DNA from 3 places in the Buttiauxella sp. 3AFRM03 genome. Region 2 is predicted to be linked to each of the others. Evidence: predicted binding sites of a transcription regulator. Region 2 holds the regulator's gene; each other region holds the start of a gene.
The links. Region 2 encodes LexA, which represses DNA repair genes until DNA is damaged. Its sites were predicted from a motif close to TNCTGTATGTACATACAGNA; they were not measured.

Region 1 (11,013 bases), 1.3 Mb from region 2:
CTGCTGAGTGGATTTTTTTCCGACCTTTCCCTGCTAAAAGAGTATGCCAACCGTCAGGATGTTTTTGATGATGCACTGTCGCGCCATCTAGCTCTGCTATTGGGGACGTTGCTGCCAGCGCTGTTGATTGGCGTGCCGTTGGGCGTGCTGTGTTACAACCGCCCAGGCTGGCAATCCTCGGTCTTTTCGGTGCTCAATGTTATTCAAACGGTGCCTTCGGTGGCGTTGTTCGGTTTGTTAATTGCGCCGCTGGCGGGGCTGGTCAAGATTTTTCCCTGGCTGGGTTCGCTGGGCGTGAGCGGGATTGGCGTCGCGCCAGCATTAATCGCGCTGGTGCTGTACGCGCTATTGCCGTTAGTGCGCGGCGTGGTAGCAGGGTTACAGCAAGTTCCACGCAATATCATTGAAAGTGCTGAAGGCATGGGCATGTCGCGCTGGCAGATTTTCTGGCAGGCTGAAGTACCACTGGCGCTACCCGTATTATTACGCAGCCTGCGTGTTGTCTGCGTTCAGACCATCGGTATGACGGTGATTGCCGCGCTGATTGGTGCCGGTGGTTTTGGGGCGATTATCTTCCAGGGGTTACTCAGTAGCGCGCTGGATTTGGTGTTGCTCGGTGTAATTCCGGTTATCGCGCTGGCGGTTGTCCTCGACGCATTTTTTAAACTGTTTATCTCATTGCTTGAGGAAAAACAGCCATGATCGAATTCGAAAATGTCAGCAAATCCTTCCAGGGCGAGATAGCCGTCAGCGACTTGTCGCTGCATATCAAGGAAGGGGAGTTCACGGTGCTGATTGGCACCTCAGGTTCTGGAAAATCCACCACTCTGAAAATGATCAACCGCCTGGTCGAACACGATAGCGGGCGTATCCGCTTTGCCGGTGAAGAAATCCGTAATTTTGACGCCAAAGTTCTGCGCCGCCGCATGGGGTATGCGATTCAGTCGATTGGCCTGTTTCCCCACTGGAATGTGGCCCAGAATATAGCCACCGTGCCGCAATTGCTGAAATGGCCGAAAGCGCGAATCAGTGCGCGGATTGACGAATTACTGGATTTACTCGGCCTGGAAGCAGCGCAATTTCGTGACCGTTATCCGCATCAGCTTTCGGGTGGGCAGCAACAGCGTGTTGGCGTGGCGCGCGCGCTGGCGGCTGACCCGGAAGTGTTGTTGATGGATGAGCCTTTTGGCGCGCTTGATCCGGTGACACGCGGTGCGCTGCAACAAGAAATTATCCGCATCCATCAACTGCTTGGGCGCACCATTGTGCTGGTGACGCACGACATTGATGAAGCGCTAACACTGGCCGACAGAATTGTGCTGATGGATGGCGGGCAGGTGGTTCAGCAAGGTACACCGCTGGAATTATTAACGCGCCCGGCAACAGATTTTGTGCGTGATTTCTTTGGTCGCAGTGAGCTTGGTGTACGCCTGTTGTCACTTTGTCATGTGGCTGAGCGGGTGCGAACGGAAGAGCGCATCGCAGGCGATCCAATCAGCGAAACGTTAAGTTTGCGCGAGGCATTATCGCTGTTTGTTGACCGCCAATGCCAGCAATTACCGGTGGTGAACCAGCGTGGTGAGCCTTGCGGGGTGCTGCATTTTAGCGACCTGGTTCAGGGGGAAAAGATGCGGGGTGAAAATGCGCCTGCTTCGTGACCCGCTGCTGTGGTTTATTGCGCTGTTTATCGCATTGTTAGCGGTATTACCTTACAGCGGCCCCGTGTTCAGCTGGCTTTTCCCTGAACTCGAAAGGCCTTTGTACCAACAAGATAGTTTTATCGCCCTGGCGCTCAAACATTTTATGCTGGTCGGGATTTCCAGTTTGGTGGCGATTGTGATTGGCATGGGGCTGGGTATCGCGGTGACACGCCCGGCAGGACTTGAGTTTCGCTCTCTGGTTGAAACTATCACCGCGGCTGGGCAAACTTTCCCGCCCGTCGCGGTGCTGGCGATTGCCGTTCCGGTAATGGGGTTTGGTCAGCAACCGGCAATTATCGCGCTGGTGTTATACGGCTTGCTGCCGATTTTGCAGGGAACGTTAGCAGGGATTGGCGCGGTACCAGAAGCCACAAAAGAGATTGCCCTGGGGGCCGGAATGAGCCGCTGGCAAATGCTGAGAAAAGTCGAATTACCCCTTGCAGCACCTGTGATTCTGGCGGGGATCCGCACTTCGGTGATCATTAATATCGGCACCGCAGCGATTGCCTCAACGGTTGGTGCCAGCACCCTGGGTTCGCCGATAATTATCGGGCTGAGCGGCTTTAACACCGCCTATGTGATTCAAGGCGCTTTGTTGGTCGCATTGGCCGCCGTGGTTATCGACCGCCTGTTTGAACGCTTATTACGTTACATCACGCGCCATGAAGGATGACGATATAGCCAACCAGCATTACGCCGCCAATCCCACCGATAGCCATCACCAGCATACCGCCCACCAGGGCAATTTTACTCAGTTTCATCTTTATATTCGCTCCATACATAACGTCTGCGATTATAAGATGAAGCAGGGTTGTTAATGAACCTTTAAATTTTTCTTATGCGTGTTCGGTCGATTGCCCGTTGCTCATCAGCGGGTAAATTTGTAACCCCGAGCAGCGCCAAAGTTCCAGCTGGTCAAGTTGACTGTGGGTCGGCGTATCGCCACACCACACCAGCAATGTTTGTTGGGCGAACAGCTCAGGGCGCAACTGGTGCAACGGATGCGCTAACACATCCACACGCCAGCCTTGTTGGATTGCCATCCACGCCGCCATCCATAAACGGGTGGTATCCGGTGTATCCCATCCAATTAATAGCGCATCTTTACCGCTGCGTTTGCGCGCGGAGGCGAGACACAGTGCAATGTAATTGATCAAGGCGCCATCCAGCAGACTGAGTAACGTGTTGAGTGTGACTTGTTGGCATTGCAGACGGCGACGAAGAGGGATGTAGAGCTGGTTGACGAGGGTTTCTGCCGGATAGTCGCGGCCAATGTCAGCCATCCAGTTTCGTAACCGGTTCGGACTGCCAGCTTGTAAATGGTGAAGCAATAGCTCCTGGCGTTCACGCCAGCCGCTTTCTCGATCCTGAAGTTCCCCACTCAGCAAGGCTTTCACCTTGCTGACTTGAACACCGTTTTCAATCCAGCGTTTGATTTCACGGATACGTTCGAGGTCGGCATCGTCAAATAATCGATGGCCGCCATCGGTACGCTGCGGTTTCAAAAGCCCGTAACGCCGTTGCCAGGCACGCAACGTTACGGGGTTGATATCACAAAGCAGAGCCACTTCACCGATTGTATAAAGCGCCATGTTATCCCCAAAGTCTACCCGGGAAACCCCCCGTATAACTGTAGTCAGTTATAAAGACTCTGGGTAATTTTTAGTTACATGGTGCAACTAAATCTGTTAATCGTCGAAATACAAATATCCTTGATTAACTAACTCAGTTAAGACGCTTACAAATTCTGGGTTCTGCAAAGCATCGCCCAGTTCGGCCTGGCTCAACAGGGTGTAACGGCACAAAGCATCGGCGGCATGCGGAACCGGCGCTTCCATCGGTTCGCTGTTGACGAAAAACTCGCCCTCGACATTCAGCACGCGCAAACCGCTCAGGCGCGTCAGGCATTCGCCGCCGAGCAACGCATCAAGGATTTCCCCAGGTTGATATGGCGGCTCCGCTGGCGCAATGTCCAGCTCGTGACGCGGAGTGGTAATAAAGCGGCCAAACCACTGCTTGAAATCTTCAGGCTGGCTAATCACTTCCATCATCATGTCGCGCAGACGCGCCAGCTCATAGCCTTCAACTTTGCCCGGATGCTCGCGGCAGGTTAAATCAGGATCGCTGTAATGCTCGCCACCGAGATCGTTTTCCAGCGCGTAATCAGCAAAGCTGCTGATCAAATCGCGGCCATTTGGCCCACGGAAACCGACGGAGTAGTTGAGTGCGGTTTCATGAGTGAAACCATCGTGCGGGAAACCTGGTGGAATATACAGAATGTCACCAGGTTCCAGATCTTCATCAATGATCGGTTCAAACGGGTCAACGTGCAGCAACGCTGGATGCGGGCAGAACTGGCGCATCGGCAGTTTGTCACCGACACGCCAACGACGGCTGCCCATGCCCTGAATAATAAACACGTCATATTGGTCGATATGTGGGCCAACGCCGCCGCCAGGAACCGAGTAGGAGATCATCAGGTCATCCAGACGCCAGTCCGGTAACACACGGAATGGACGTACCAGTTCAGCCGCGGGTGCATGCCAGTGGTTAACGGCCTGCGCCAACAGCGACCAACCGGTTTCCCCTAGATTATCAAAATCTTCGAAAGGCCCGTTGGCAGCCTGCCACTGACCGTTGGTGTGGCTTACCAGGCGGCTATCCACTTCTGCTTCCATAGCAAGACCAGCTAACTCATCCGGCGTAATCGGATCGACAAAATTCGGAAACGCATTTTTCAAAATAACCGGCTTTTTCTGCCAGTATTTCGCCATAAACTCAGGCCAGTCTAAATTGAGTTGATAATCCATTTTTTGACACCAGTGGGAAGATAAACAGGCTCGATTATAGAGAGGAACCGCCCCTGGCCACTTTGTCATGCGTCAAGCCTTGCTGTAAGACTGCAAAAAGTGGGACAATAGTGGTTGTTTATACAGTAAAAGTGGTTTCCATGGCTTTGTCCTCAGCTCAAAAAGAGCAAATCGCCGCCTGGTATAAGGCGCTGCAGCAGCAGATCCCGGACTTTATTCCGCGCCCACCGCAACGGCAAATGATTGCCGAAGTGGCGAAAACGCTAGCGGGCGAAGCGGGTCGTCATCTGGCGATTGAGGCACCCACAGGTGTGGGGAAAACTCTTTCTTACCTGATCCCCGGGATCGCCATCGCCCGTGGTGAGCAAAAAACGTTAGTAGTCAGCACCGCCAACGTCGCCCTTCAGGATCAAATCTTCAGCAAAGACTTGCCGCTACTGCGCAAAATTATCCCCGATCTCAAATTTACCGCCGCCTTTGGTCGTGGGCGTTACGTTTGCCCGCGCAACCTGGCAGCCCTGGCGACGGACAACGCTTCACAAGGTGATTTGCTGGCTTTTCTGGAAGATGAAATGGCACCGACCAGCAAAGATGAACAACAACGTTGCGCCAAACTGAAAACCGATCTCGATGCCTATAAATGGGACGGACTGCGCGACCATACTTCGCAAAATATTGAAGACGATCTCTGGCGGCGTTTAAGCACCGACAAAGCCAGCTGTCTGGGGCGCAATTGCCACTGGTATCGCGAATGCCCGTTCTTTGTGGCACGGCGTGAGATTGACGATGCGGAAGTGGTAGTAGCAAACCATTCGCTGGTGATGGCGGCTATGGAAAGCGACGCGGTGTTGCCTGAGGCAAAAAACCTGCTGCTGATTTTAGACGAAGGACATCATTTGCCGGATGTGGCCCGAGACGCGCTGGAAATGAGCGCCGAAGTCACGCCCGGTTACAGCCGTTTGCAGTTCGATCTCTTCACTAAACTGGTCGAAACCTGCATGGCGCAGTTCCGCCCGAAAAGCCCGCCACCGCTGACATCACCCGAACGTCTGACCAACCATTGTGATGAAATTTATGAACTGCTGAGTTCGTTTAACAGCATCGTTTCATTGTGGTTACCGGGCGAACAGGAAGCGGTGCACCGTTTTGAAATGGGCGTTCTGCCCGAAGAAATCATGGTGATTTGCAAACGCCTGGCGAAGCTAATGGAAGGGTTGCGCAGCCTGGCTGAAGCGCTGCTTAACGATTTGGGCGAAAAAACCGGAACGCACGATATTGTGCGTCTGCACCGCGCGTTACTGCATATGAACCGCGCATTGGGGTATTTCGAAACGCAGAGCAAACTGTGGCGGCTTTCGGCGATGGAGCAGGCATCGGGTGCGCCGGTGTCGAAATGGGTAACTCGTGACGTTCGTGAAGGTCAGCCGCATCTGTTCTTCCATTGCGTAGGGATCCGCGTGTGCGATCAGCTAGAAAAACTGGTCTGGCGTAATGTGCCGCACGTTATCGTGACTTCAGCAACGTTGCGTTCACTGAATAAATTCGATCGCTTACAAGAAATGAGTGGGCTGGACGAAGACGCAGGTGACCGGTTTATCGCGCTGGATTCACCGTTTAACCACGTCGAGCAGGGCAAGCTGGTGATCCCGCAGTTAACCGTTGAGCCGACGATGGAAAACGAAGCCCAGCATCTGGCTGAAATGGCAGCGTTCTTCCGTGCTGAACTGGCAAAAGGCGAGCACAAAGGGATGCTGGTGCTGTTCGCCAGCAACCGTGCGATGCAGGTGTTCCTGACGCATGTGACCGATTTACGACTAACACTACTGGTGCAAGGCGACATGCCACGTTATCGGCTGGTGGAGCTGCACCGTAAGCGTGTTGAACAAGGTGAAACCAGTGTGCTGATCGGTCTGCAATCTTTTGCCGAAGGTCTGGATTTAAAAGGGGATTTACTCAGCCAGGTGCACATCCACAAAATTGCCTTCCCGCCAATTGACAGCCCGGTGGTGGTCACCGAAGGCGAATGGTTAAAAACCCTGAAACGCTATCCTTTTGAAGTACAGAGTTTACCGAGCGCGTCATTTAATCTTATTCAACAAGTCGGGCGTTTAATTCGTAGCCACGGCTGTTATGGTGAAGTGGTGATTTACGACCGCCGCTTGTTGACCAAAAATTATGGGCAGCGTTTACTGGGTGCACTGCCCGTGTTTCCAATAAGCCAGCCTGAAGCGCCAGCGGCTAAACTGATTGATACCCCACCGAAAAAGACGGTGCGACGCAAACGTGTGAGCAAGAAATAAAAAGGAGAGTCGGAGTGGATTACCGTAAGATCATTAAAGAAGTCGGGCGTGGTAAGAACCACGCACGCGATCTGGATTTTGACACCGCTCGCGGCTTATACGCCCATATGCTCAGAGGCGAAGTGCCGGAGCTGGAGTTAGGTGGCGTGCTGATTGCGCTGCGTATCAAAGGCGAAGGTGAGGCGGAAATGCTTGGCTTCTATGATGCGATGAAGCACCACCTCATCTCGCTGACGCCACCAGTGAACAAGCCGATGCCCATTGTCATCCCTTCTTATAATGGCGCGCGCAAACTAGCAAACCTAACTCCCTTGCTCGCGATGTTACTTAACCGTCTCGGTTTTCCGGTGGTGGTGCATGGCGTAAGCCACGATCCAACGCGTGTCATAACCGAAACCATTTTTAAGCTGATGGGGACTGAGCCGACGCTGCATGCCGGCCAGGCTCAGGCCAAACTGGATTCTCATCATCCGGTATATATCCCCATCAGTGCGCTTTGCACGCCAATGGAAGATCAGCTGGCAATGCGCTGGCGGATGGGGGTGCGTAATAGTGCCCACACGCTCGCCAAACTGGCAACACCGTTTGCAGAAGATGCTGCGCTGCGCCTGGCCAGCGTTTCGCATCCTGAATATGTCCCGAAAGTGGCGAAATTCTTTGCTGACATTGGCGGGCGTGGCTTGCTGATGCACGGTACGGAAGGGGAAGTGTATGCCAATCCACAGCGTTGCCCGCAAATAACACTTATCGACAGCCAGGGTTCACGCATTGTGAGTGAACGCCAGACTGAAATCGGCGACGAGGAAGTGGTGCTACCTGCCGGAAAAGATCCGGAAGTCACCGCCCGTTGGATTGAACGTTGTGTTGCAGGGTTGGAACCTGTACCGCAGTCATTAAAAATACAAATGGCTTGCTGTCTGGTGGCTACAGGAGAAGTGGTCACGCTTGAAGACGGTTTAATGCGCGTTAATCAGACATTCTGATGAGCAGAAAAAGAGCAAAAAAAAGCCCGCGAAAAAATCGCGGGCAACAAGGGTAATAACAGTGTCATGCAGTGTGGAGCAAAGCTCCAAAAATATGAGGGTAAATCAGGGCAATACTGAAGATTATTTGTAGATAACCGCAGTACCGCTCATTTTGCCGTTGGTGTTAGCCGAAGTGATGGAATACGCTTTTGCGCCGGCGGCTTGTGCTTTATCTGCCAGTTTTGCTTCCAGGCCGTCCAGAGTGGTTGCGCCGTCTGCTGAAACCACGCCGACTTTGTTTAAGTTCTGAGCTTCAGCCGGATTGATTGATTGTACAGCGAACGCGCCGAAAGAAAGAGTAGAAAGGGCGATGGCGGCTACAGCATATTTGATGGTTTTCATAGTTAATATCTCGCAGGTTATTCTGTTTAAGGTGACGATGTTCCGTCGATGTGATTATGGTCACACTTTTTAGCAGAATAATAAATCGAATAGAATTGACCTCCTTATTCAAAAAAATTGAACGATCGCTAAATCATTGAAATTAAAAATGATTAGCGTGCGAATTATCATTGTGATTTATATATCTTTACAACTACTTGGTTTAGCGCACCTTTTGCTAATTTTTCTGTCAGCAGCAGGGCTGCTGTGGCCTGCAATCGCTTGCGCGCTTATTTTTCGATAATCTGTCGATTTGCTCTTTTCGCTCGTAAAGTTGCTTTTATAATGAGGGCTTTACTTAACCGTATGCCTGATGAGGTCTGATGGAGATTAAGCTCCACACCAATGCCACCACGACGCCGCGTACCCGCAAATATATTCAAAGCTCTGACAAATCCGACAGTGAACTGGCGGAAGAGCTGAATATTTCTGTGGATACCGTCAGGCGCTGGCGTAAGCGAGATGACTGTTACGACAAATCTCATCGGCCAAATACCATTCATCGTGCACTTAGCCCTGAACAAGAGGCGCTGCTGATTTTCCTGCGTGTGCGTCTGGCTTTGTCGCTTGATGAACTGTTAGAAGCCGCGCAATTACTGGTTCAGCAAGGCATTTCCCGCGCAAGTGTCAGTAGAACGCTGCAAAACTGGCAGCAATCCCGTTTGACGAAACCCGATTTAAAACAACCTGTGGGTCATCTGCGCCTGGATGTTTTCCCACTACCGGAAACCATTAGCCACAAACACGGCGCGCTACTGGCATTTAGCTGCCCGGTTTCAGGTTTCCTGGCGGTGGCACTGCGTGAGCGGGGAAGTGAGCAAACGCTGGAGGCGCTGGTGGGCTTTTTGCAGCAAGGTTTACCGTTGCAGGTGCAGTCGATAATGGCCTGCCCGAGCGAACTTGCTCGTCAACTGACGCACAAGTTACAGGTTCCACTGCATGAAGCGCAGCAGGAAGAGTGGCAAATTCGCGCAGCAAACGGTGAGTGGGCGCAGACTCTGGAACAACTACTTAACGGTGAACGTTATGACAAACGCCTGGGATTTGGTGCGGTATTGCTGGAGTTCGAGGATTTGCTGAATAAACGAATTATCCGCAACCGGCTGAAAAACCTCTCACCGGTTGCGTGGTTAAAATCCCGCTTATAACCTGGCTACAGATCCTTCGTTTTCCCTTCGCAAAGACCGAGTAAGAACTGCGTCAATAGTAAAGCAGGGCGGCCGCTGGCCTGGGTAAATTTACCACGACTCAGCGCGGTACCGCTGACATCTAAATGCGCCCAGGGTTTTTGGTGGCAAAACTGACTTAAAAAATGGGCGGCAGAGACTGCAATTGCTGCATTGTTCGGCGGTGTATTGGTGAGATCGGCAATATGGCTTTTGACTTGCGGATCAAAGCTTTCGTCCAGTGGTAACGGCCAGACTCGGTCTTGCGTTAAGTCGGCAGCTTGCTGTAGTTGCTGGCTGAGTTGTACTTGGTTACTCATCAGGCCAGAAATGTCATAACCCAGTGCTTTCACTACCGCTCCGGTCAGGGTGGCGACATCAATTAATGCTGCCGGATTAAAGCGCGTGGCGGCATAACTCAACGCATCTGCCAGCACCAGACGGCCTTCGGCGTCGGTATTAATAATTTCCACGCTTAGCCCCGCGTGAGATTTCACTACATCGCCTGGCAGCATGGCGTTTTCGCCCGGCATATTTTCGGCCAGCGCCATTACTGCCACGACATTCAGTGGCAATTGCAGTGTTCTAACAATCTCCATCAGCCCGAAGACCACGGCGGCACCACACATATCGTATTTCATGGTGCGCATCCCTTCGCCTTCTTTCAGCCACAGGCCGCCAGTATCAAAGGTTATCCCTTTACCGACAAACGCATAAGTTGGGGCATTTTCCGCCGCACCCTGCCAGCGCAATGTCACCAACCGGGGCGGATTTTTGCTGCCTCTTCCTGTGGCATCAAGACAACCCATGCCGAGTTCACGAATCGCGTGTTCATCAAGAATTTCACAGTGTGTTTGCGGATGGGTAGCGGCCCAGGCTGCGGCTTGTTGAGCAACGTCTTGGGGGCGGCAATCATTAGCTGGCGTGTCGGCAAGGCGGCGGGAAAGCAGCATGCCTTGCGCGATGGCCTGAGTTTGCCAGGCGAGTTCATGCGCCTGTATGTTTGCTTCGCGGATTAACAACCAAAGTTGCCCGTTACTCTCTTTCTGCTGCTGGCGATAACCCAACTGTGGTAACTGATAAAAGCGGTTCATCAGCGCGACCAGCAACGTGCGCAGGCGAGCAAAAACGCCAGGGTTTGCCAGGTCAAAACCAGAAATATCGATGGCAATCGGATGCGAAACGGGGCTGGGCAGCAGGTTGGTCAAACTTTCCGTTAGCTGGCGCAACACCACGGGGCTATCCAGTTGGCTGGATGGCAAAAGAGACAACTGCTGGCAAACACCATGCAAGCCGAAAGTGGTGGACTGCACTTCATCATGTTGCGCCATTTCATCAAGCAAAGAGTGCAATGGCTTCGGCCACGCATCGGTGTGATTTTTCCACAACACCAAATGCGCGTCTGGTGGGCATGGTGTAAAAGCGGCTAACTGGCATTTCATATAATCACCTCTGCGGTTACGCGTTGCAGATAAGCATCAAGCCAGGCCTGGTCTGCCGGGCGAATCAGCGTGTGCTTACCTTCGCGGGTCGTCAAAAAGACCGTGGGTTTTTGTGCGGGAGTGGCGACGGAAAACGAGAAGTTATCGATGGTTGTTGCCGCACCATATTCACCACGGTTATTCATACAC
Region 2 (11,013 bases):
CAGCAGCGTTTGACGGCGAACCGCGATCGCGATGCTTGTTTCCGCGCATTCCTGAATAATAACTACGTTGGCCTGGTGTTGTTTATTGGCCTGGTGTTGAGTTACGTGCACTTCTAATATCAGAAATTAAATGGCGGATGACACTTCGTTTATCCGCCCTACAAGTCGAACCGTAGGGCGGATAAGCAATCGCGTCATCCGCCAGATTTTTTACTCAGTCGCAGCCTGCGACGTCGCACTTTCAATCGTCAAACGCACATCCGGCATGATCAGTTCTGCCAGCATCTGGTAGACCTTCATGGTTTCAGTAGGCTCTGCATCCCCGGTATCGCTGATATAGCCTTCATCACGCAAGGTTAAAACCAGCGAGGTGAAGACGGCTTTATCAAAGAACTCCGGTGCATTAATGCCATGCAAAACAGACAAACGCTGGGCAACGGTGCGGCTTTCACGCTCCAGTGTCCCACGGTTAATCGACGGATTTGCGCTCAGCAGCCAGAAGGTAATCGCATAACGCTGTAGCGTTTCGCGAACACCTGCTGCCAGCAGCTGCATGGTGCGTGAACGAGCAGGATTAATCTGCACTTCATCGCCTGTCAGTGTCACCAGTTCCTGACGAACCAGTTCATTGAGCATGATGTCAATTTCACCAGCAAGTTCGGTCGTGCTCCAGCGCAAGAACAGTTCAGCCTTCAGCATCGGGTAAAGTAGCTCGACCTGACGCAGCAGTTCGTTACGGTCAATACGGCGATGTTGAGTAATAATTGCTGCCAGCAGAGAAGGCAACACCAGCATATGCAGGATGTTGTTACGGTAATATGTCATCAGAACCGCCTGCTCGCGCGGCAGAATGATGATGTCACCGATGGTGTCTTTCTCGACTTCAAACTTGTTCATCTGCAACGCGTGCTCAATCAGCGCTTCTGCTGGCTGGTCTGGTGCGGTCGCGTCCGGTGAATACGGCACATTACGCAACAGGCTCAGGTAGCAGTTGAGCTGCTCGGTCAGTTGCTCACGGGTAAGTGAACGCTGACGCGAGGCCAACAGCGCGGTACAGCACAGGTTCATGGCATTTGCCGCACCGGCATTGTTAATACGCACCATCAGTTCAGCGGCAATTTCATTGACCGTTGGCGTCAACCATGCCGGGCGGATGGCCTCAATCGGGTCGATTGAATCGCGCCACTCTGGAACACGCTGGTTCAGGAACGTCATCAGCGGCATCGGTTCGCCAAAGTTAACATAGCCCTGGCCGAGGTTACGCAGCTTACTCAGCCCGCGCACCATCTGCATGAAACTCTCTTTCTCTTTGGTCGCGCCACGCAGCTCTTTCGCGTAAGTCCCCACTTCCATTACATGCTCGTAGCCAATGTAAATTGGCACCAGGGTAATAGGGCGAGTACCGCCGCGCAGCATGGCCTGGATGGTCATCGACAGCGTACCGGTTTTCGGGTCGAGCAAACGCCCGGTACGAGAACGGCCACCTTCCACAAAGTATTCAACGGAATAGCCACGGCTAAACAGCTCGCCCAGATATTCACGGAACACGGTGGAGTAGAGTTTGCTGCCTTTAAAGGTACGGCGGATAAAGAACGCACCGAGGCGGCGGAAAATCGGGCCGGCTGGCCAGAAGTTCAGGTTGATACCCGCTGCGATGTGCGGAGGAACCAGTCCCTGGTGATAAAGCACGTAGGACAACAGCATGTAGTCCATGTGGCTGCGATGGCAGGGCACATAGACAATCTCGTGGCCGTCATGAGCCAGTTGGCGCACGCGTTCAGCGTTATGAACGTTGATGCCCTGGTACAAACGGTTCCACGTCAGACCTAACACGCGGTCAGTCAAACGCACGGCTTCATACGAGAAGTTAGCGGCAATCTCTTCCATCAAAGCAACAGCATTCTGCTGGGCTTTTTCATGGGAGATTTTCTTGCTGCGCGCTTCATCTTCTACTGCACGAGCAATAGCTTTTGAGGCCAGTAGCTTATTGAACAGATCCTGGCGTACCGGCAGACGCGGGCCGACAGTCGCTAAACGCTGGCGAGCAAAGTGCATACGCGCTACGCGAGCCAGTTTTTGGGCGATTTTTTTGTCTGTACCGTGGTCGGTTGCCATCTGGCGCAGCGAAACCGGAGCGGAGAAACGCACAAAGCTGTCGCGCCCAAGCCAGGAAACAGCGAAAAATTTCTGGACGCCGTTCAGCATCTTTAATGGCGGATTCACTTCGCCTTTTTCGCGCCCAGGGGAGCGGCCAAACATCACCGATACTGGCACCATCTGCACATCCAGATTTGGATTGCTGCGGTGTAAGTCGAGGTAATCGTGGAACAGTTTGATCGACTCTTCTTTTGGCGTGTAATAAGTGAAAACACGCGGGCCGCCATGGATAAAGACATAGCGCGGCAATACCGCACCGTCGATTTCTAACGGCTCGAGAGGGTCGGGCAAGTTATGCGCGAGACATTGTGCGCGCAGCGTTAATAAGTCCGCCTTGGAGTTATACGGCAGGACATACATAATCGGGCGTGTGGGATCTAAGCCCAGTTCGGCTTGTGGATCTGCCGGAATGGACTTGCTCTTTACCAGAACGCCTAATGGTAAATTAAGTAATTTGTAGTAGATTCTTGGCCAGCCTGACATAAACGATGTAAAGCCTCAGGTTAATGATGCAAATTCGCCGCAAGAATATCAGAATCTGGCTCAGATTTCTGTGGCGTTGCAATATAGATAAGCATTGACCCAAATAATTTGAAAAGGTTTCCCAAAATGGCGAGCAGTACCACTGGACTTACCCGTATCATCAAAGCCGCAGGCTACTCATGGAAAGGGCTCAAAGCAGCCTGGATTAACGAAGCGGCTTTCCGCCAGGAAGGGGTTAGCGCGCTCATCGCCATCGCCATCGCCTGCTGGTTAGATGTTGACCCTATCACCCGTATTTTACTGATTGGTTCTGTTGTGCTGGTCATGATTGTCGAAATTCTCAATAGCGCTATCGAGGCGCTTGTTGACCGTGTTGGTACCGATTACCACGAGCTTTCAGGACGGGCCAAGGACATGGGGTCTGCTGCCGTATTAATCGCCATTATCCTCGCAGTTATTACCTGGATCACACTGCTTTGGCCGCATTTGCGATGATCTTTCCAGAATAGTTAAGTCCCTGGTTTTTTGCTCAATTTGTGGTTCCAAAATCGCCTTTGACTGTATATACTCACAGCATAACTGTATAAACACCCAGGGGGCGGAATGAAAGCGTTAACTACCAGGCAGCAAGAGGTGTTTGATCTTATTCGGGATCATATCAGCCAGACCGGCATGCCACCGACTCGTGCCGAGATTGCTCAACGTCTGGGGTTCCGTTCTCCGAACGCCGCTGAAGAGCACCTGAAAGCACTTGCCCGTAAAGGCGTCATTGAGATTATCTCTGGTGCGTCGCGCGGTATCCGCTTGCTGGTGGAAGAAGTTACCGGTATTCCGCTGGTTGGGCGTGTTGCTGCGGGGGAACCACTCCTTGCACAACAGCACATCGAAGGCCATTACCAGGTTGACCCATCACTGTTTAAACCAAATGCCGATTTCCTGTTGCGCGTTAGCGGGATGTCTATGAAAGACATCGGTATTATGGACGGCGACCTGCTTGCAGTTCATAAAACTCAGGATGTGCGTAACGGCCAGGTTGTGGTGGCGCGTATTGACGACGAAGTGACTGTTAAGCGCTTAAAGCAGCAGGGTAATACCGTTCATCTTCTGCCTGAAAATAGCGAATTTGAACCTATTGTGGTTGACCTGCGCGAACATAGCTTCTCTATTGAAGGGTTGGCGGTTGGGGTAATTCGCAACGGCGACTGGCTGTAAACTTCTCCAGATGATGCGCTTTAATGCGCATCATCGTCTTAATTCTCTTATCTCTTCCTGGATTGGCCATGCGATTTTTCTCGACGGCTGACAGAGCTCTCTGGCGCCTCGCCTTACCCATGATTTTTTCCAACATCACCGTGCCTTTACTGGGCCTTGTTGATACCGCGGTAATTGGTCATTTGGATAGCCCTGTTTATCTTGGCGGTGTCGCTATTGGTGCGACGGCAACCAGCTTCTTATTTATGCTGTTGTTGTTTTTGCGCATGAGCACCACCGGTTTAACTGCCCAGGCATTTGGTGCCAATAATCCCTCTGCTTTAGCGCGTGCACTGGTTCAGCCCTTGCTATTGGCGTTAGGAGCAGGGGTGGCGATCGTCTTACTGCGTGAACCGCTGATATCCCTGGCCTTGCATATCGTCGGCGGCAATGAAGATGTTTTGTTGCAGGCCCGGCGATTCCTTGAAATACGTTGGCTTAGTGCGCCAGCCTCGCTTGCCAACCTGGTCTTGTTGGGCTGGTTGTTAGGTGTTCAGTATGCGCGTGCGCCAGTTATCTTGCTGGTTGTCGGAAACGTACTGAATATCGTGCTGGATGTGTGGCTGGTTATGGGGCTACACATGGATGTTCAGGGCGCGGCACTCGCCACCGTCACCGCAGAATATGCGACGTTTATCATTGGTTTGCTGATGGTGAAAAAGGTCATGGGTTTGCGCGGAATCAGCTTTGAGATGCTCAAAGAGTCCTGGCGCGGGAATGTGCGGCGTCTGCTGGCACTCAATCGCGACATCATGCTGCGCTCGCTGTTGCTACAGGTCTGTTTCGCCTCAGTCACTATCTTTGGCGCGCGGTTAGGTAGCGAAATCGTCGCGGTTAACGCCGTGTTGATGACGCTATTAACCTTCACCGCCTATGCGCTCGATGGGTTCGCCTATGCCGTTGAAGCCCATTCCGGGCAGGCGTTTGGCGCTAAAAACCGTGGTCAATTGCTCGAAGTATGGGGCGCTGCATGTCGCCAGGCGGGCTTAGTCGCTCTTATGTTCGCCGCTGTGTATGCGCTGTTTGGTGAGCACATTGTTTCGCTTCTTACCTCTATCCCTGAATTGCAGCTACAGGCAGACCGCTACTTGCACTGGCAGATTGTTTTGCCCGTTGTTGGTGTCTGGTGTTATTTGCTGGACGGCATGTTTATTGGCGCAACGCGAGGTACGGAAATGCGCAACAGCATGGCGGTTGCGGCATTGGGATTTGGGCTGACGTTGCTCACCGTGCCTTATCTGGGAAATCATGGTCTGTGGTTATCCGTGGCTGTGTTCCTGGCTTTGCGCGGACTGTCTTTGGGATGGATTTGGCGTCGCCATTGGCGGGATAACAGCTGGTTTCCGGCTGGAACTCCTGGTTAGTTACAGCTCATAGTTAGTTACAACTCATAGTTAGTTACAACTTCTGACGCGCTTTTAATCGCACTCCAGTATGCTGATTTGCCACCTGATTTTGGGGCAAGTCAGCATCATTTCTGTTACTTCTGTGGTTCAATGTTCTTAGTTTTCCCCTCACTGCCATATCCTTGACTACAATTATTTCCACGTCCAGCAGATAGTGAGTGTCAGCCAAACGGCAGCACCTGGGCGTTGTTAACTATTAGCAGTTCTTAACCGAACGATGAGGATATTATTATGAATAAAGACGAAATCGGCGGTAACTGGAAACAGTTCAAAGGCACAGTAAAAGAGAAATGGGGCAAACTGACAGACGATGACATGACCGTCATCGAAGGGAAACGCGATCAGCTTGTCGGTAAAATTCAGGAACGCTATGGATATGCGAAAGATCAGGCAGAGAACGAAGTCGTTGATTGGGAAAAACGTAACGATTACCGCTGGTAATCTCATCCCTCAGATGTGTTAACTCTCATAGGCTAACCTGCCCTGGTACATGGATGTACCGATCCCCTCCATACTTCAAGCTACATCTTTTGGCTGCATTCACTTACCGCTTCAATGCAACTCGAATTATTTCGGGTTCAGGCTAGCGTGACTTCTTCTTACTCTGAATGGTGTGGTCATGCCCGCATTCTTCCGGGTGGCTACAGGCTTCAACTTCCGCACACGCGCTGCATAAACCATGCGCCTCAATGACATTGTGGTGTAGAGCAAATCCTGACTGGGCAGCCAGCTGATTCATAATATCTTCCACACCTTCCGCGCTATGCTCCTTCACCGCGCCACACCTGTCGCAAATCAACATCGCTGATGAGTGAGTCGGCTGATCAATCAGATGGCACAAAACATAGCTGTTGGTCGACTCGACGCGATGGACAAAGCCTTGTTCGAGAAGAAAATCGAGCGCACGATACACCGTCGGGGGTTTAGCTTGCGGTTCACTGGCGCGAAGTAAATCCAGCAAATCATAAGCGCTGATTGCACCCGCTTGCTGCGTCAATAAACGCAACACTTCCAGGCGTTGTGGTGTCAGGCGCACATTACGCTGTTCGCATAGTTTTTCAGCCTGCGCTAACACGTTTTGTGAAGTCGTGATGTCCATCAGCATTCCCCTGTAGATTAGCCCTACACTCTATCACAACGCGCAATAAACGCCGAGTGGTGCGCCATGCTGGCCACAGCCTTTTGAGATGACTATCCCGGAGTTTGCTATGAATAAACCTGATTGCATTCGTCACTGGAAAGAACTGGAAGGTGAAGATGACTCAACTTATCCAGACAGTACTGAATTGTTTTCCATTGGCGCGCCATTGGCTCGCAAACTTGGGCTAACACGCCTGGGGATTCACCACGAGCGCCTGCTCCCTGGTCGCCGGACGTCCTATCCGCATGCGGAAAGTAGCGAGGAAGAGTTTGCTTATGTTCTGGAAGGGCATCCACAGGTGTGGATTAACGGCCACCTTTACTCACTTGAACCGGGTGATAGTGTTGGTTTCCCGGCCGGGACGGGCGTCTGCCATACCTTCATCAACAACACCGAGCATGAAGTCCGGTTGCTAATTGTGGGTGAGGCCAACAAAGCCGAAAACCGAATTTATTACCCGCTAAACGCGAGCTATGCCGCACAACGCCAGGATCGCTGGATTGACCACCCGCCGCAGTTTTTTGGCCCACATGACGGCCATCCTTCACGAAAACCGAACGGTAAACTATAAATATGTTTACAGGGAATTTTTGAACTCATAATCCTGATGGAGAGAAACGGGATTTCGATGGGATAAACATCCCCCTTTTTAGCTTTTTATTCACAGCAATAGTCCGCCTCTGTTCAGTCATAACTGGCAGGGGCAAGTTATGAAATCTGATTAACAGACGGGCGAGCGGTGAATGAAAAAAATTAAAACTCTGGTGGCGTTCAGCGCCGCCTCTTTATTTGTGGCAAATCAAGCCAGTGCGGCAGGTACCTGGTCAGTAGCTCGTAGTGATGCAATGGGGGGGACGGGCGTTGCTTCAGCGAGTTATGGAAGTGGAGTGCTAACAAACCCTGCGCTGCTGGCAAAGGCAAAACAGGACGACTCAGTGACAGTTATTTTGCCCTCCGTGAGCGGGCAAATGACAGATAAAGATAACCTGCAGGATCAGATTGATGGCATTAGCGATACGGTCGATCAATACCAGAACGTTATCGACGATCTTACCCTGCAGGATATCCTTTTAAACCCAAATGGTTCACTTGGTCAGCTTCAGGGCGCTGCGGGGAGTTTGGCTGGCGAACTGGAAGATCTGCGAGGTAAAACAGCAAACGCGAAAGCCGGGGCGAGTATCGCAGTCAGTATTCCAAATGATGTGCTGTCGATGGCATTTGTCGCAAAAGCCTATGCGCGAGCACATGTGAGTTCCTCTATTGATCAACAAGATATTGATTATCTGCACAGCATCGCGAATTCCAGGGTTGTTGCCGGGGGAGTCGCACTAGATGCTGCCGTTAATGGCTCTGATGTTATCACCAGCAATCTCAACTCCACTGCATCTGGGCGCGGCGCAATTGTCTCCGACTATGGTGTGGCGCTGGCGAAACAGTTTGATCTAAACGGCGTGCCTGTCTCTGTTGGCATCACGCCGAAACTGCAAAAAACCTGGCTGTACAACTACACCACATCAATCTATTCCTACGACAGCAGCGACTGGAAAAATAGCCGCTATCGTAACGACGACACTGGCTTTAACGTTGATGCGGGTGTGGCAGCTGATTTTGGCGAAAACTGGACTGTCGGTCTGAGCGGCCAGAACCTGATTTCACATGACATTGATACCAAAGATATCTTGATCACTAATGGCAGGACGGGCGAAACCGTCAACTATAAAGACACTTATCAGATTCGCCCGTTAGTGACGGCGGGCTTAGCCTGGCATAACGATTTCATCACCCTTAGCGCCGACGGCGATCTCACCGAAACAAAAGGTTTCAAAAGCGAAGACGATTCACAGTACGTTGGCGTGGGCGCTGAAGTTACGCCGCTGCCGTGGCTTGCGGTGCGCGCCGGTTACCGGGCTGACGTCAAATCAAACGATAGCAACGTCTTTACCGGCGGGGTTGGCTTTGCGCCATTTAATCGCGTTCACATCGATTTAATGGGGCTGTACGGCGAAGACGAAACCTGGGGGGCAGGGGCACAGCTTAGCATGACCTTCTGATGAAAATAGCCGTCGGGACGAGCGAGTGTCCCGACGCTGCTTTATGCTATAGTAGCGACCCTTTTTTAACCGTAGCCCGTAAACGCCCAGTGCCTATGTCCTCACAAACAAACCAGACCCTCTTCCAGCCACATCGTTTCTCTATTGCGCCGATGCTTGACTGGACTGACCGCCACTGCCGCTATTTTTTGCGTCAGCTTTCAAGCCAGACACTGCTGTACACCGAAATGGTGACCACCGGTGCGATCATTCATGGCAAAGGGGACTATCTGGCGTACAGCGAAGACGAGCATCCTATCGCGTTGCAGTTGGGGGTAGCGATCCGGCGGCTTTAGCGCAATGCGCTAAACTGGCTGAAGAACGTGGCTACGACGAAATTAACCTCAACGTAGGTTGCCCATCTGACCGTGTACAAAATGGCATGTTTGGCGCGTGTCTGATGGCTGATGCCCAGCGGGTTGCCGATTGCATCAAAGCGATGCGCGACGTGGTTTCTATTCCCGTCACCGTCAAAACGCGTATTGGCATTGATGACCAGGACAGCTACGAATTCCTGTGTGATTTCATCGGTACAGTCGCCGGGAAGGGCGAATGTGAGATGTTCATTATCCATGCCCGTAAAGCGTGGCTTTCGGGCCTAAGCCCGAAAGAAAACCGTGAAATTCCGCCGCTGGATTACCCGCGCGTGTATCAACTCAAGCGTGATTTCCCACACCTGACGATGGCCATCAACGGCGGTATCAAAACGCTGGAAGAGGCAAAAGCCCATCTGGAACATATGGATGGCGTCATGGTCGGGCGCGAAGCCTATCAGAACCCAGGCCTGCTGACCGCGGTTGACCGTGAAATTTTTGGTATTGATGCGCCGGAAGTCGACACCGTTGCTGCGGTTCGTGCCATGTATCCGTACATAGAGCGTGAACTGGCAAACGGCACTTATCTTGGCCATGTCACCCGCCACATGCTGGGCTTATTCCAGGGGATCCCGGGGGCACGCCAGTGGCGTCGTTATCTGAGTGAAAACGCCCACAAAGCCGGTGCCGGGATTGATGTCGTGGAACATGCGTTGTCATTGGTTGCGGACAAGCGCTAACTTTTGTCGGTAATAACCTGGCTAGTTGCTCAGGTATTGCGGAGTTGATCACAACCTCGCATCTTTCTGGCTAAGTTTGCAGGCTGTGGCGTATCAATTATTTACCAAATCTGACAATATTACTGGGTCACGAAAAACGAATTCATCGCGCTGTACCCTACATACTGTGCGAACAAAAAAAGAATGGGCTTCCCTCGGGAGGCCCAAATTCTTTTATGGAATCAGCAGACTAGAACCTTGCGTGCTACGGCTCTCCAGCGTTTTATGTGCCAAAGCGGCATCGCTTAAGGCGAATTTCTGGTTTTCAGCCACATCGACTTTTATCACGCCGCTGGCAATCAATGAGAACAGCTCATTGCAAGCTTCTTCCAGCTCTTCACGCGTGGTCACGTAACCATTCAGTGACGGGCGAGTAACATACAGCGAGCCTTTCTGGTTAAGAATCCCCAGATTCACCCCTGTAACCGGGCCAGATGAATTACCAAAACTCACCATCAATCCCTGGCGCTGTAAGCAATCCAGCGATGCCTCCCAGGTATCTTTCCCCACCGAATCATAAACAACTGCGACTTTCTTGCCGCCTGTCATCTCTTTTACGCGTTCGACAAGATTCTCTTCGCGATAGTTAATGGTTTGCCAGGCACCGGCGTTTTTGGCGCTTTCTGCTTTTTGCGCCGAACCCACCGTACCAATCAGTTTGGCACCCAGCGCTTTGGCCCATTGGCAGGCGATAAGACCCACACCACCGGCGGCGGCATGGAACAGGAAAACTTCGTTGGCTTTAATATCGTAGGTTTTACGCAACAGATAATAGACAGTTAGCCCTTTGAGGAATGACGCGGCGGCTTGTTCGAAAGAGATGGCATCGGGCAGTTTTGCGGCTTTATCCGCTGGCACGTTATGCACGCTGCTGTAGGCACCAAGCCCGGATTGCGCATAGACAACTCGATCACCGACTTTAAGATGCGTGACCGCACTGCCAACTTTACTGACGACACCCGCAGCTTCAGTACCGAGGCCACTTGGCAGCATCGGTGGCGGGTATAAACCACTGCGAATATAGGTATCAATGTAGTTGATACCAATCGCTTTGTTCTCAACTTGTACTTCGTTTTCTGCTGGGGCGTTTGAGGTGAATTCAACAACTTTTAAGACTTCTGGGCCGCCATGTTGACTAAATTCAATGCGCGTTGCCATGAGAACTCCTTCTGTTTCCTCGGAGGGAGATAGAGTAAACTCTCGTTCCTCTTATCTGATTTTGGTAACTCCCTCACTATGGCAGGAAATAAACCCTTCAACAAACCGAAAGAACCCCGCGATCGTCAGATGGAAGGGCTGAAAATGCCGCCACATTCTCTGGAAGCGGAGCAATCGGTGTTGGGCGGTTTAATGCTGGACAACGAACGCTGGGATAACGTTTCCGAGCGCGTC
Region 3 (11,013 bases), 1.9 Mb from region 2:
ATGGCGACAACAGTAGCCGCAGTGCGCTTGCTGAGTTCGTCGGTGATGAACTTGCTTTCTGTCTCTCGGAATGTCGCCAGGTCGCTTTCTGAATATGGGTTATTCAGGGTATGGATAATTTCAGGTGTGATTTCATTGGTGTACTGCGGCATAAATCCCTCTTTGCATTGTTGTTATTGGTTTGATTTTCATCGTTTTGCCAGATGAAAGCAATAGCAGCCTAGTGTCCTCGTGGTGGGTACAGATGTTATGGGGGGGCCGTTTGGATATCGAAAATGATTGCACGTTAAGGCTGTTTATTGACCCTCTCGACTTTAGCTGGCCTCAGGCGACGAAACTTGCCGGAAGCCGGTATCCGGTTGCTTTTCCAAATATAATCGCCTATCGGGGTGTGAAGTCCAGTGATGTTAAAAACCACGCTAAGCCGTCTCAGAAATCGATTTTGATACGTTTCAGTCTCAAAATGACCAAAAACGATTTGGAACCACTTTTTCGCCCCAAATATGCAGTTTCATAAGTATTTATATTTCAGATGGTTAGTTCCTTAACGTGGTTTTTCGCACTGTTTGCCATCGAACCCCAGAGCAGGGTCAGGCTCTGGCGGTCACCAATGGTCGGGTGTCGGGATATCTTGCCATAAATGAGTGAGCGGCTTGCGCAGGTAGATTAATCAGGATGGTGCCGCTACTGTCCCAGCATACGATTTCAAATAAGGCACCATCGAGTTGAGGCGTTGGCTCTGTCCCATCCCAGTATCTTGGGTTGCCCTCGACGTATGGTGGAAACGAAGGCGATGAACGAAACCCTTTAGGTACGGCACTGAATACCGCCCAAATGAACTGCACCTCATGTTCGCGTATAAAGGACGCGAGTTCGTCGCCAGAAAACCATTGATCAATCGGTGAAAAACCCGCAGGAGTCCAATTAGTTTCGATATCGCTGACGAACCAATCATAATTTTGCGGCGCAATGTTCGCAGCATCAAACACTTCAAGCATATTAGTGAACCAACAGATTTGGTTCGTCTTTTTCAAGATAAGATTCATTTGTCTCCTTGAGAGTCCGGGCTTCGTACGTTCGCTTTTGGCAGCTTTCTGCCTTCACGACGGGGGGGGCGCACGACGGCCTGCCAGCATGGTAGGCCGGTAGTCTGTCAGACATTATCGACTCAGTCGATCTAGGCTGTATCGCTGACGCAATATCAACGGCAACAGCATTTCACCAGTGCGGTGAAAGTCGCACGCTCCGTTCTTAGGAGAGCACAGTCAGGCAACTGGCTGTGCTTATCCGACACAACTACAGCAGCGGCCTCCGTATCCGGGGAAACTTGGGGATCGCTCAGGTCAAGCCAGCCATCCACCATCAAGTTCTCTGGAAGTGTAGTTATTTGGGTGCTGAGTAAGTTGAGTCCACCTCTCACTATCAGGTTTTCTGGCAGCTCGGTGATTTGGGTACCACCTCTCAGGTCGAGTCTGCCACCAACAGTCAGGTTCTCTGGTAGTGAGGTAGCATATTTATTCCTTCTCAAAATAAGGCTACCCGGTATATCAATAGCGCCATTCTCTGAAACTGAATGCGGAATTGAATTTTCGGTTAAATACTTAATTAAATCGAATGTCATAAATTATTCCTGCATGAGCACCATATAAGCATGAAGGCGGCGAACAGTATTTCGCCGCCCATGCATTAGCTCATGGCTTCATCGGTAGCTGGAATGGAAATGGAATCAGCTGGTCGGTATTTATTGTTTTCTATTTTTGACTTTGGTAGTGCAAGCAGAAGAATGAAGCTAATACTGACCACATTCTTGCAGACTATAAAACCGACCACGGTAGCGATACTACCAATGGGCACATCCTCAAGAAGTATACCAAATATAAGTACGGACACTGCAAATATCACAAGTAGCACAAGTACCATAAGCCCAAAATATGGGATTACCCACCAACCACTTAGACCGAAATCATGGAATCGCCTGACAGTGATGGCCAAATAGGCCAGACATGAATAAATAGTGGCAGCATAAAAAAGAGCAAGCTCAACAGCAAGAATAGCTACATGGCTAGCCTGGGCTTCGTCATCAAGGGCGCCGTTGTCAAGGGCGCGGGCAAAATTGACTAGGTCATATAACATCAAAAAAAGAAATTGGAAGAGCACAAAAAATAGCCAAGACTTACGATCGGCCACGCCTTTGTAACAAAAGACTTTCCTGTAGCCGTCAATTCCATTAGTTATAAAAAACATCAGACAAATTTTCCTGTGTATCAAAGTTGTACCAGTAGAGACCGGCTCAGCAACGCAAGCTAAATCGCAAACGTTCTACATCCGGCATTTAAAAGCCCGTCCGGAGTGGGCGGGAAGTGCCACAATCATTGCGGCCTGGCGCTTAGTTTCTCTTTCAGTTCATCTATGCAATCACGACCAGCTTGCTTGTAGGCTTTGGCTGCTTCACCGGAGTATTTTCGGCTTCGGTCAATCGCATCTTCGAATTGCTCAATCGGTCCATAGAAAGAACCTGCTGCGATATAGAATGTTTCATTTGCCCAGACGGCGAAAATTGTCCGGTTGTTATTTCCGCAATTTTTACGGAAAGCGACATTGGAGAAATGTTCAGGATCAAGGTAAAGGGATTCGCAAGTGAAGTAGTTGGGTAGGGCTGTGATTTTGGTTCTGCGCAGGTCGAGTTCTGCCCCTACTGCTAGGCCTTCAGGTAGCTTGGTGATTTGAGTTCCGCTCAGACAGAGATAGCTGCCCACCATGAGATTCTCTGGCAGCGCGGTGATTTGGCTGTCGGTCAGGTCGAGTATGCTCTCCGCCGTCAGATTCTCAGGCAGTTTGGTGATTTGCGTACCACGGAGGTCGAGCCAGCCACCGACAGTCAGGTTCTCTGGCAGTGTGGTGATTAGGGTGTCGGTCAGGTCGAGACAGCCGCCGACAGTCAGGTTCTCTGGCAGCGTGGTGATTTGCGTACCTTGCAGTTCGAGAGCACCGCACACCATCAGGTTTTCTGGCAGTGTGGTGATGAGGGTGTCGGTCAGGTTGAGACAGCCGCCGACAGTCAGGTTCTCTGGCAGCGTGGTGATTAGGGTGTCGGTCAGGTTGAGACAGCTGCCGACAGTCAGGTTCTCTGGCAGCGTGGTGATTTGCGTACCTTGCAGATCGAGATCACCACCTACATCAAGGTCTTCTGGTAGCTCGGTGATTCGGGTTCCGCGCAGGTAGAGCGTTCCCCCCACCGTCAGATTCTTGGGTAGCTCGGTGATTTGGGTACCACCTCTCAGGTCGAGTCTGCCACCAACAGTCAGGTTCTCTGGTAGTGAGGTAGCATATTTATTCTTTCTCAAAATAAGGCTACCCGGTATATTAATAGCGCCATTCTCTGAAACGGAATGCGGAATTGAATTTTTTGTTAAATGCTTAATTAAATCGAATGACATATATCATTCCTTATATTTCTGCGTCAGTGCCATACAAGCATGATGGCGGCGACCTGTATTTCGCCGCCCATACATTAGCTCACGCTTTCATCGGTAGCTGGAATGGGAACAGAATTGGCTGGTCGGTATTTATTGTTTTCTATTTTTGACTTCGGTAGTGCAAACAGCAGATCGACACAAACACCGGCCACAAACCCGAGCCAGAACCAGTCGCTCTCGATAACATTCGAGCCAATAACAGCGATAACCAGCGGAGGGAGTATGAACCAACCACTCAGGCCGATGCCATGTAATCTTCTAACGGAGCATGCTAAGCTAGCCAGAAATGTATAAATATATGCAGCAAGTTGAGCTAGGGAAAAAAGAAGAATAATGCTTAGATGACTAATCGGTGTCTCTTCATTAAGACCTTGGCTAATAGATTCCAGATAAATTGAAGCCCACAGAATTAGTGCAGCGATAGGTGTCTGGAAGAGCACAAAAAAGAAATAGGATTTACGGTCGGCCACGCCTTTGTAACAAAAGACTTTCCTGTATCCGTCGATCGCATTTGTTATAAAAAACATCAGACAAATTTTCCTGCATATGAAAGTTGTACCAGTGGAGGCTGATTTTACTGAGCGCATACAAAACTAATGGATTTTATTTCGTCTTAAATTAAATATGACACCCGAATAATGTCGATTTTTTGACCCGATACGATGGCTGAGAAATGGACTTTATCGGGCTGTTCTCAGTACAATAGATCCTGCCTCCATCAGGAAAAGGTGAGCATCTAGTTAATGCTGGAAGAAGCCCAGGAACCTGGCTTTGTTCCGAAAAGCCTTAAGTCGTTTGCATTACCCCATAAAATAAACGCTCTGTTTCGTCGTACCGTGCAGACATGGGAGACTTACCACCCAAAGAGTTTTTTTAGCCATGATTTTGCTGGTACTGAGACCTTCGCTTTGGCATGATCGACATACTCCTGAATTTCTTTAACCTGTAGATCCTGGAAACGTGCAATCAAACTGCGATATTGCACCGTCCCCAGTTCAGTTTTACCCTGATCGTCGTAGGTCAGTGCAAGGTTGTGCATGGCCGCTGCAACCTGAACCTGTACACCTTCGAATTCTGAATCCTGAAAACGTGCAATCAGCGAGCACAGTTGTTCTGTTTCCTGCTCCGGCAGCCCCTGAGCATCATAGGAGTTTGCCAGGCTGAACATGGCCTGTGCAACCTGAGCCTGAACACCTTCGAGTTCTGAATCCACAAAGCGCTCAACCAGCGTGCGCAGTTGCTCTTTTTGCTGTTCCGGCAACTTCTGATCACGATAGGTGCATGCCAGGTTGTACATGGCCTTTGCAACCGCAATCTGAACACCTTCGACCGTGGAATCCTGGAAGCGCACAATAAGCGTTCGTAGTTGTTTTTTTTCCTGTTCCGGCAACTCCTGAGCATCATAGGTGCATGCCAGGTTGAGCATAGCCTTTGCAATCTCAACCTGTACACCTTCGAATTCTGAATCCTGAAAACGTGCAATCAGCGAGCACAGTTGTTCTGTTTCCTGCTCCGGCAGCCCCTGAGCATCATAGGAGTTTGCCAGGCTGAACATGGCCTGTGCAACCTGAGCCTGAACACCTTCGAGTTCTGAATCCACAAAGCGCTCAACCAGCGTGCGCAGTTGCTCTTTTTGCTGTTCCGGCAACTTCTGATCACGATAGGTGCATGCCAGGTTGTACATGGCCTTTGCAACCGCAATCTGAACACCTTCGACCGTGGAATCCTGGAAGCGCACAATAAGCGTTCGTAGTTGTTTTTTTTCCTGTTCCGGCAACTCCTGAGCATCATAGGTGCATGCCAGGTTGAGCATAGCCTTTGCAATCTCAACCTGTACACCTTCGACCGAGGAATCCTGGAAGCGCGCAATAAGCGTATGTAGTTGTTCTGTTTCCTGTTCCGGCAGCCCCTGAGCGTCATAGGTAAGTGCCAGGCTGAGCATAGCCTTTGCAACCTGAACCTGAACACCTTCGAACTCTGAATCCTCAAAGCGCTCAATCAGATTACGCAGTTGTTCTTTTTTCTGTTCCGGCAGCCCCCGAGCATCATAGGTGCATGCCAGGTTGTACATAGCCTGTGCGACCTCAACCTGAACACCTCCGACCGTGGAATCCTGGAAGCGCACAATAAGCGTACGTAGTTGTTCTGTTTTTCGCTCCGGCAGCCCCCGAGCATCATAGGTGCATGCCAGACTGTACATGGCCTTTGCAACCTCAATCTGAACACCTTCGACCGTGGAATCCCGGAAGCGCTCAATCAGCTTGAGCTGTTGCTCTGTTTTCTGCTCCAGCAGCCCCTGGGCATCATAGGTAAGTGCCAGACTGTACATGGCCTTTGCAACCCGAACCTGAACACCTTCGACCGTGGAATCCTGGAAATGCCCAATAAGCGTACGTAGCTGTTCTTTTCCCTGTTCCAGCAGCCCCTGAGCGTCATAGGTAAGTGCCAGACTGTACATGGCCTTTGTAACCTGTACCTCAACACCTTCGTACTCTGAGTCCTCAAAGCGTTCTATCAGGGTGCGCAGTTGTGCTATTTCCTGCTCCGGTAACCCCTGAGTGTCATAGGAACATGCCAGGTTGTACATGGCCTCTGCAACCAGAATCTGAATTTCTTCGCCCCATGAATCCTGAAAACTCTCAATCAGCGTGCGTTGTTGTTCTATTTCCTGCTCCAGCAGCCCCTGAGTGTCATAGGAGCATGCCAGGTTGTGCATAGCCTTTGCAATCTGCACCTGAATGCCTCTGACCGCTGAATCCTGAAAGCGCGCGATCAGTGTGCGCAATTGTTCAGTTTCCTGCTCCGGCTTCCCTTGAGTTCTGTAGGCGTTTGCAATATTGAACATGGCCTCCGCGACATCCTCCTGGACATCCGCATCTGATGAACCACTGAAACATTTAATCAATGTCTGGTACCGAGCCATTGCTAACTCATGCAACTCCTGAAAATTGTACCAAAAACTTAAACCAATAAGGGCTGAAGTCACACGGCCTTGAATGATTGGATCCGATGAATCCTGAAAACGCTCGACAACGGCCTGATACTGAGCCATTTTTTTATCGGGGAATTGTTGAAATTCAAGCACTGTGGCTAAATTGAACATGGTCTTTGCAACCAGTCTCTGGAGGGTAACATCCGCCGAATCCTGGTGGTGCCTGAGCAAAGACTGGTAATAGACCTGCTCCTGCTCCTGATCCTGCATAAAATGGCTGCAAATACCGATGGTAAACATAGCGTGAGCAGCCAGCGTCTGCTCCGCTTTATCTGTTGAGTATTCGAAACGCTCAATAAAATCCCGACGCTCGGTCAGTTTTTGCTGGCCGTAATCAGTGCTGACCACATTGCACACGGCTTTAGTGACCATAGCCTGTGCATCACGATCTGGTGACTTCTCAAAACGTTCAATCAATATTTGATATTGAGCATACTCTTCCTCCCCTCGTCCCCGCTCATAATATGCAATAGCCAGACGGAACATGGCCTGGGCAACAAAACCCTGCATGATGTCATCCGGTGAGTGCTCAAAGCGCGCTATCAGTGCCTGATACTGGGCGATCTCCTGTTCAGGCTGACCTTTGGCATCGAACCATCTGGCAAGCTTAAGCAGGGTCTTCGCTATCAGGGGCTGAACAGCAGGCTCTTCTTGCTGGTTCAGGTGTGGGGCCAACTGAATATGTTGTACCAGGTGTGGCACCAGTTCGATATGTTGTAAAAGGGCGGCGTCATCCCGGATATTGATTTCAGATTCAATTAATTCATGGGCTTGCTGTAATTCATTCGGGGTCATCTGGGGCGCCTGATAGCTAATGAAACGGGAAAAGTAGAAACCACAGCGGTCGATTCTACAAAAAGCACAAAAAGAGAATGGGCTTTATTTCGTCTTAAATTAAATATGACATCAGGTATCCGCAGGGGGAGGAATGCGAAAAATGGTGCATGTGAGCCTACAGCAGTGATGATCTGGATTATGTGCCAGGGATTTGATGGGGTATGGGTACTCAACGATGCCAGGAATGGAGAGGTCGACGATGTGCCGGTGATGTGGCATAGGTGGGGCAAAAAATGGAGAAAGAAAAAGCACACATTTTATTTTGCGTACATCAAAGTGTGCTTTTTAGTGTTTTACAACTCGGCGGTCTTTGGGCGTTAATGGCGACGCTTCATAGGCCGACCATCAATGCTCGCGTCGAGGTATGCTACTGCTTTTTGCAATTCACTGATGAGGGCTTGAGCTCGATCTCGTGAAATGCAAACAAACTGGTCGGGAAACTCCGTCACCGGCCAGTGGGGAACGCCAGCCATATTGTCGGTGTATGAGCTATGTACAAGCACCTGGCGAGTCAGCGTTGAGTGCGATACTTCAAATTCTATCAGTTCAGGGATGCTGGATAGGTTAGATTCTTTACTCATCTGACACCATCCACATATCAGCCTCTTCAAACATCTCTTCCAGCATGCGGTTGAGTTTTTCACGTTCGCTCTTGCTGGCATCACTGTTTAGCGAGCTGTTACCCACCATTGGCTTAACACGCACGCTGGCAGACGGGAAGATGTTGTGTACCCGCTTCGTTAGCTCCGCAAGAATAATTTCCTGCGCACTGGGTAAACCTTCCACATTGCGCTTGTCATAAACGAGTTCAACGTACATAGCATCCTCCAATAATTACTGTGATTGTAGACAGTATTTATACTGTTTTTTTATACAGTGTCAACGGTGGGGCGTGCAGTGTTTCAGAAGAGATTTTGGGGCATGGGTGGGGCATGGGTGGGGCAAAAAGAACTATTTTGGGGCATCCGTGGGGCATTATTGCACATATGAACTTTACTGTATTTCATATATGTAATCTTTTAAGGTGCTGATTAAACTAAAGAATACACATGCTCTTGGGCGTTCTTTAGTGATTTTTAAAATTCCCGCGTCACACAATTGAAGTGGCGAGCATAATCTTCCAGAGAAGTTATACCAAGACGCCCCCATTTAGGGTGCGACCATTGGGGAAGGCCGATATAAATCACAGTGCAGCGAGGATTTCGTCAGTGCTGCGTACGCGCCCAATGCGCGGGAAGATATTCGTCATGCTGCCTTGATGTTGTTCGCTGTTTGCAGCACTGCACGCATCTTCAGCAATCACCAGGTTGAAGCCCAATTCCCATGCGTTACGGGCAGTAGATTCCACACCGATGTTGGTGGAAATCCCACATAGCACGATGGTGTCGATGCCACGACGGCGTAACTGAAGCTCCAGATCGGTGCCGTAGAAGGCTCCCCACTGGCGTTTAGTGACTTCAATGTCGCTCTCTTTTTTACCCAGTGCTTGCGGGTAAAGCCACCAGTTTTCCGGCAAAGCATGAGCGCCTGCCTGTGCATCAACCGGTTGTTTGAGTGCTTCGGCAAAGTCTTTAGACCAGCCAACACGCACCATAATAACCGGGGCGTTATTCTCGCGGAATTTATCAGCCAGCCTGGCTGAACGAGCCACCACATCCTGTGCGCTGTGCGGGCCGCCTGCAAATGGCAAAATGCCTTCCTGCAAATCAATAACGACCAGTGCGGTTTTGGAAGTATTCAGTTCTAACATTCGGTGACTCCGGTTCAAAATTGAATTATCTCGCAACACATTACGACGGAACATATGTTCGACAGTTTACAAATTTTGTTAATTTTTGTGAGAATAGGCCAAACAAGGCGCATTGAAACGCGTCAGTTCTTATCGCGGGCCAATATTTCCAGTATAATAGCCCCCTTTTTTCAACTATATCTGACATACAAAAATAGTGGCCACCGGTGCAGGTTGCACACAGTGAGCGGCTAATTTAAGGGATATCTCATGCGTACAGTATATTGCGGGCAGCTCAATCAATCCCATGTGGGACAACAAGTAACACTGTGTGGTTGGGTCAATCGTCGTCGTGACCTCGGTAGCCTTATCTTTATTGATATGCGCGATCGCGAAGGCATCGTGCAGGTGTTTTTCGACCCGGACCGTCAGGACGCGTTCCAGCTTGCTTCCGAACTGCGTAATGAGTTCTGCATTCAAATCACCGGCACCGTTCGCCCGCGTGATGAAAAAAACATCAACAAAGATATGGCAACCGGCGCGGTGGAAGTGTTCGCTACCGACCTGACCATTATCAACCGCTCTGAAGCGTTGCCGCTAGACTCCAACCACGTCAACACCGAAGAAGCGCGTCTGAAATTCCGTTACCTGGATTTGCGCCGCCCTGAAATGGCGAACCGCCTGAAAACCCGTGCGAAAATCACCAGTTTCGTGCGCCGTTTTATGGATGACCACGGTTTCCTGGATATCGAAACCCCAATGCTGACCAAAGCCACGCCAGAAGGCGCGCGTGACTACCTGGTGCCGAGCCGTGTTCACAAAGGTAAATTCTACGCATTGCCGCAGTCCCCACAGTTGTTCAAACAGCTGCTGATGATGTCTGGCTTTGACCGTTACTATCAAATCGTTAAATGCTTCCGTGACGAAGACTTGCGTGCTGACCGTCAGCCTGAATTTACTCAGATCGACGTTGAAACCTCCTTCATGTCTGCTCCGCAAGTGCGTGAAGTGATGGAAAAACTGGTGCGTGAACTGTGGTTAGATGTGAAAAACGTCGACCTGGGCGATTTCCCAATCATGACTTTCGCTGAAGCTGAGCGTCGTTACGGTTCTGATAAACCAGACCTGCGTAACCCGATGGAGCTGGTGGACGTTGCTGACCTGCTTAAAGACGTTGAGTTTAAAGTGTTCGCCGGCCCGGCAAATGATGCTAAAGGCCGCGTTGCAGCACTGCGAGTGCCAGGTGGCGCACAGTTAAGCCGTAAACAGATTGACGATTACGGCAAGTTCATTGAGATTTACGGCGCGAAAGGTCTGGCTTACATCAAAGTGACCGAGCGTGCTAAAGGCATCGAGGGGATCACCAGCCCGGTCGCTAAATTCCTGAACGCAGAAATCGTTGAAGCTATTCTGGCCCGTACCGGTGCGCAAGATGGCGATATGATTTTCTTCGGTGCGGACAATAAGAAAGTGGTTGCTGACGCGCTTGGCGCACTGCGTCTGAAAATCGGTAAAGATCTGAGTATCACCGATGATAAAGCCTGGGCACCGCTGTGGGTTATTGACTTCCCAATGTTTGAAGACAATGGCGAAGGCGGCTTGACCGCGATGCATCACCCGTTCACTGCACCAAAAGATATGTCCCCAGAGCAACTGGCGGCAGATCCGGAAGCTGCTGTTGCGAACGCATACGACATGGTGATTAACGGTTACGAAGTGGGCGGCGGTTCCGTGCGTATCCACAACGGCCAGATGCAGCAGACCGTGTTCGGCATTCTGGGTATTGCTGAAGAAGACCAGCGCGAGAAGTTCGGCTTCCTGCTCGATGCCCTGAAATACGGTACACCACCGCACGCAGGCCTGGCATTTGGTCTGGATCGCCTGACCATGCTGTTGACTGGCACCGACAACATCCGTGATGTTATCGCGTTCCCGAAAACCACCGCAGCAGCGTGTCTGATGACTGAAGCCCCAAGCTT

Region 1: a site for LexA is predicted at 4,619-4,638, ahead of dinG (ATP-dependent DNA helicase DinG). Genes of this name have one in related genera too.
Region 3: a site for LexA is predicted at 8,141-8,160, ahead of D8682_RS04855 (DinI-like family protein). Genes of this name have one in related genera too.

Annotation. Positions count from the first base shown of each region.
Region 1 is NZ_CP033076.1:1,374,894-1,385,906, reverse strand. It holds gene D8682_RS08080 (ABC transporter permease) at 1-702, shown strand, start outside; gene D8682_RS08075 (ABC transporter ATP-binding protein) at 699-1,658, shown strand; gene D8682_RS08070 (ABC transporter permease) at 1,642-2,373, shown strand; gene D8682_RS27120 (membrane protein) at 2,354-2,461, opposite strand; gene D8682_RS08065 (MerR family transcriptional regulator) at 2,537-3,292, opposite strand; gene D8682_RS08060 (cupin domain-containing protein) at 3,389-4,510, opposite strand; gene dinG (ATP-dependent DNA helicase DinG) at 4,651-6,810, shown strand; gene ybiB (DNA-binding protein YbiB) at 6,825-7,793, shown strand; gene ybiJ (DUF1471 family protein YbiJ) at 7,917-8,177, opposite strand; gene D8682_RS08040 (helix-turn-helix domain-containing protein) at 8,540-9,364, shown strand; gene D8682_RS08035 (leucyl aminopeptidase) at 9,370-10,824, opposite strand; gene D8682_RS08030 (N(4)-(beta-N-acetylglucosaminyl)-L-asparaginase) at 10,821-11,013, opposite strand, start outside.
Region 2 is NZ_CP033076.1:2,679,361-2,690,373, reverse strand. It holds gene ubiA (4-hydroxybenzoate octaprenyltransferase) at 1-117, shown strand, start outside; gene plsB (glycerol-3-phosphate 1-O-acyltransferase PlsB) at 211-2,640, opposite strand; gene D8682_RS14030 (diacylglycerol kinase) at 2,767-3,135, shown strand; gene lexA (transcriptional repressor LexA) at 3,244-3,852, shown strand; gene dinF (MATE family efflux transporter DinF) at 3,921-5,255, shown strand; gene D8682_RS14015 (CsbD family protein) at 5,529-5,738, shown strand; gene zur (zinc uptake transcriptional repressor Zur) at 5,881-6,396, opposite strand; gene D8682_RS14005 (cupin domain-containing protein) at 6,506-7,009, shown strand; gene D8682_RS14000 (conjugal transfer protein TraF) at 7,182-8,489, shown strand; partial or broken gene dusA (tRNA dihydrouridine(20/20a) synthase DusA) at 8,585-9,582, shown strand; gene D8682_RS13990 (quinone oxidoreductase) at 9,796-10,779, opposite strand; gene dnaB (replicative DNA helicase) at 10,858-11,013, shown strand, end outside.
Region 3 is NZ_CP033076.1:764,095-775,107, reverse strand. It holds gene D8682_RS04905 (hypothetical protein) at 1-152, opposite strand, end outside; gene D8682_RS04895 (hypothetical protein) at 591-1,046, opposite strand; gene D8682_RS04890 (hypothetical protein) at 1,202-1,621, opposite strand; gene D8682_RS04885 (DUF805 domain-containing protein) at 1,687-2,244, opposite strand; gene D8682_RS04880 (leucine-rich repeat domain-containing protein) at 2,370-3,344, opposite strand; gene D8682_RS04875 (DUF805 domain-containing protein) at 3,512-4,003, opposite strand; gene D8682_RS04870 (tetratricopeptide repeat protein) at 4,330-7,263, opposite strand; gene D8682_RS04860 (hypothetical protein) at 7,623-7,886, opposite strand; gene D8682_RS04855 (DinI-like family protein) at 7,879-8,124, opposite strand; partial or broken gene D8682_RS27095 (hypothetical protein) at 8,397-8,492, opposite strand; gene D8682_RS04845 (hydrolase) at 8,489-9,055, opposite strand; gene aspS (aspartate--tRNA ligase) at 9,305-11,013, shown strand, end outside.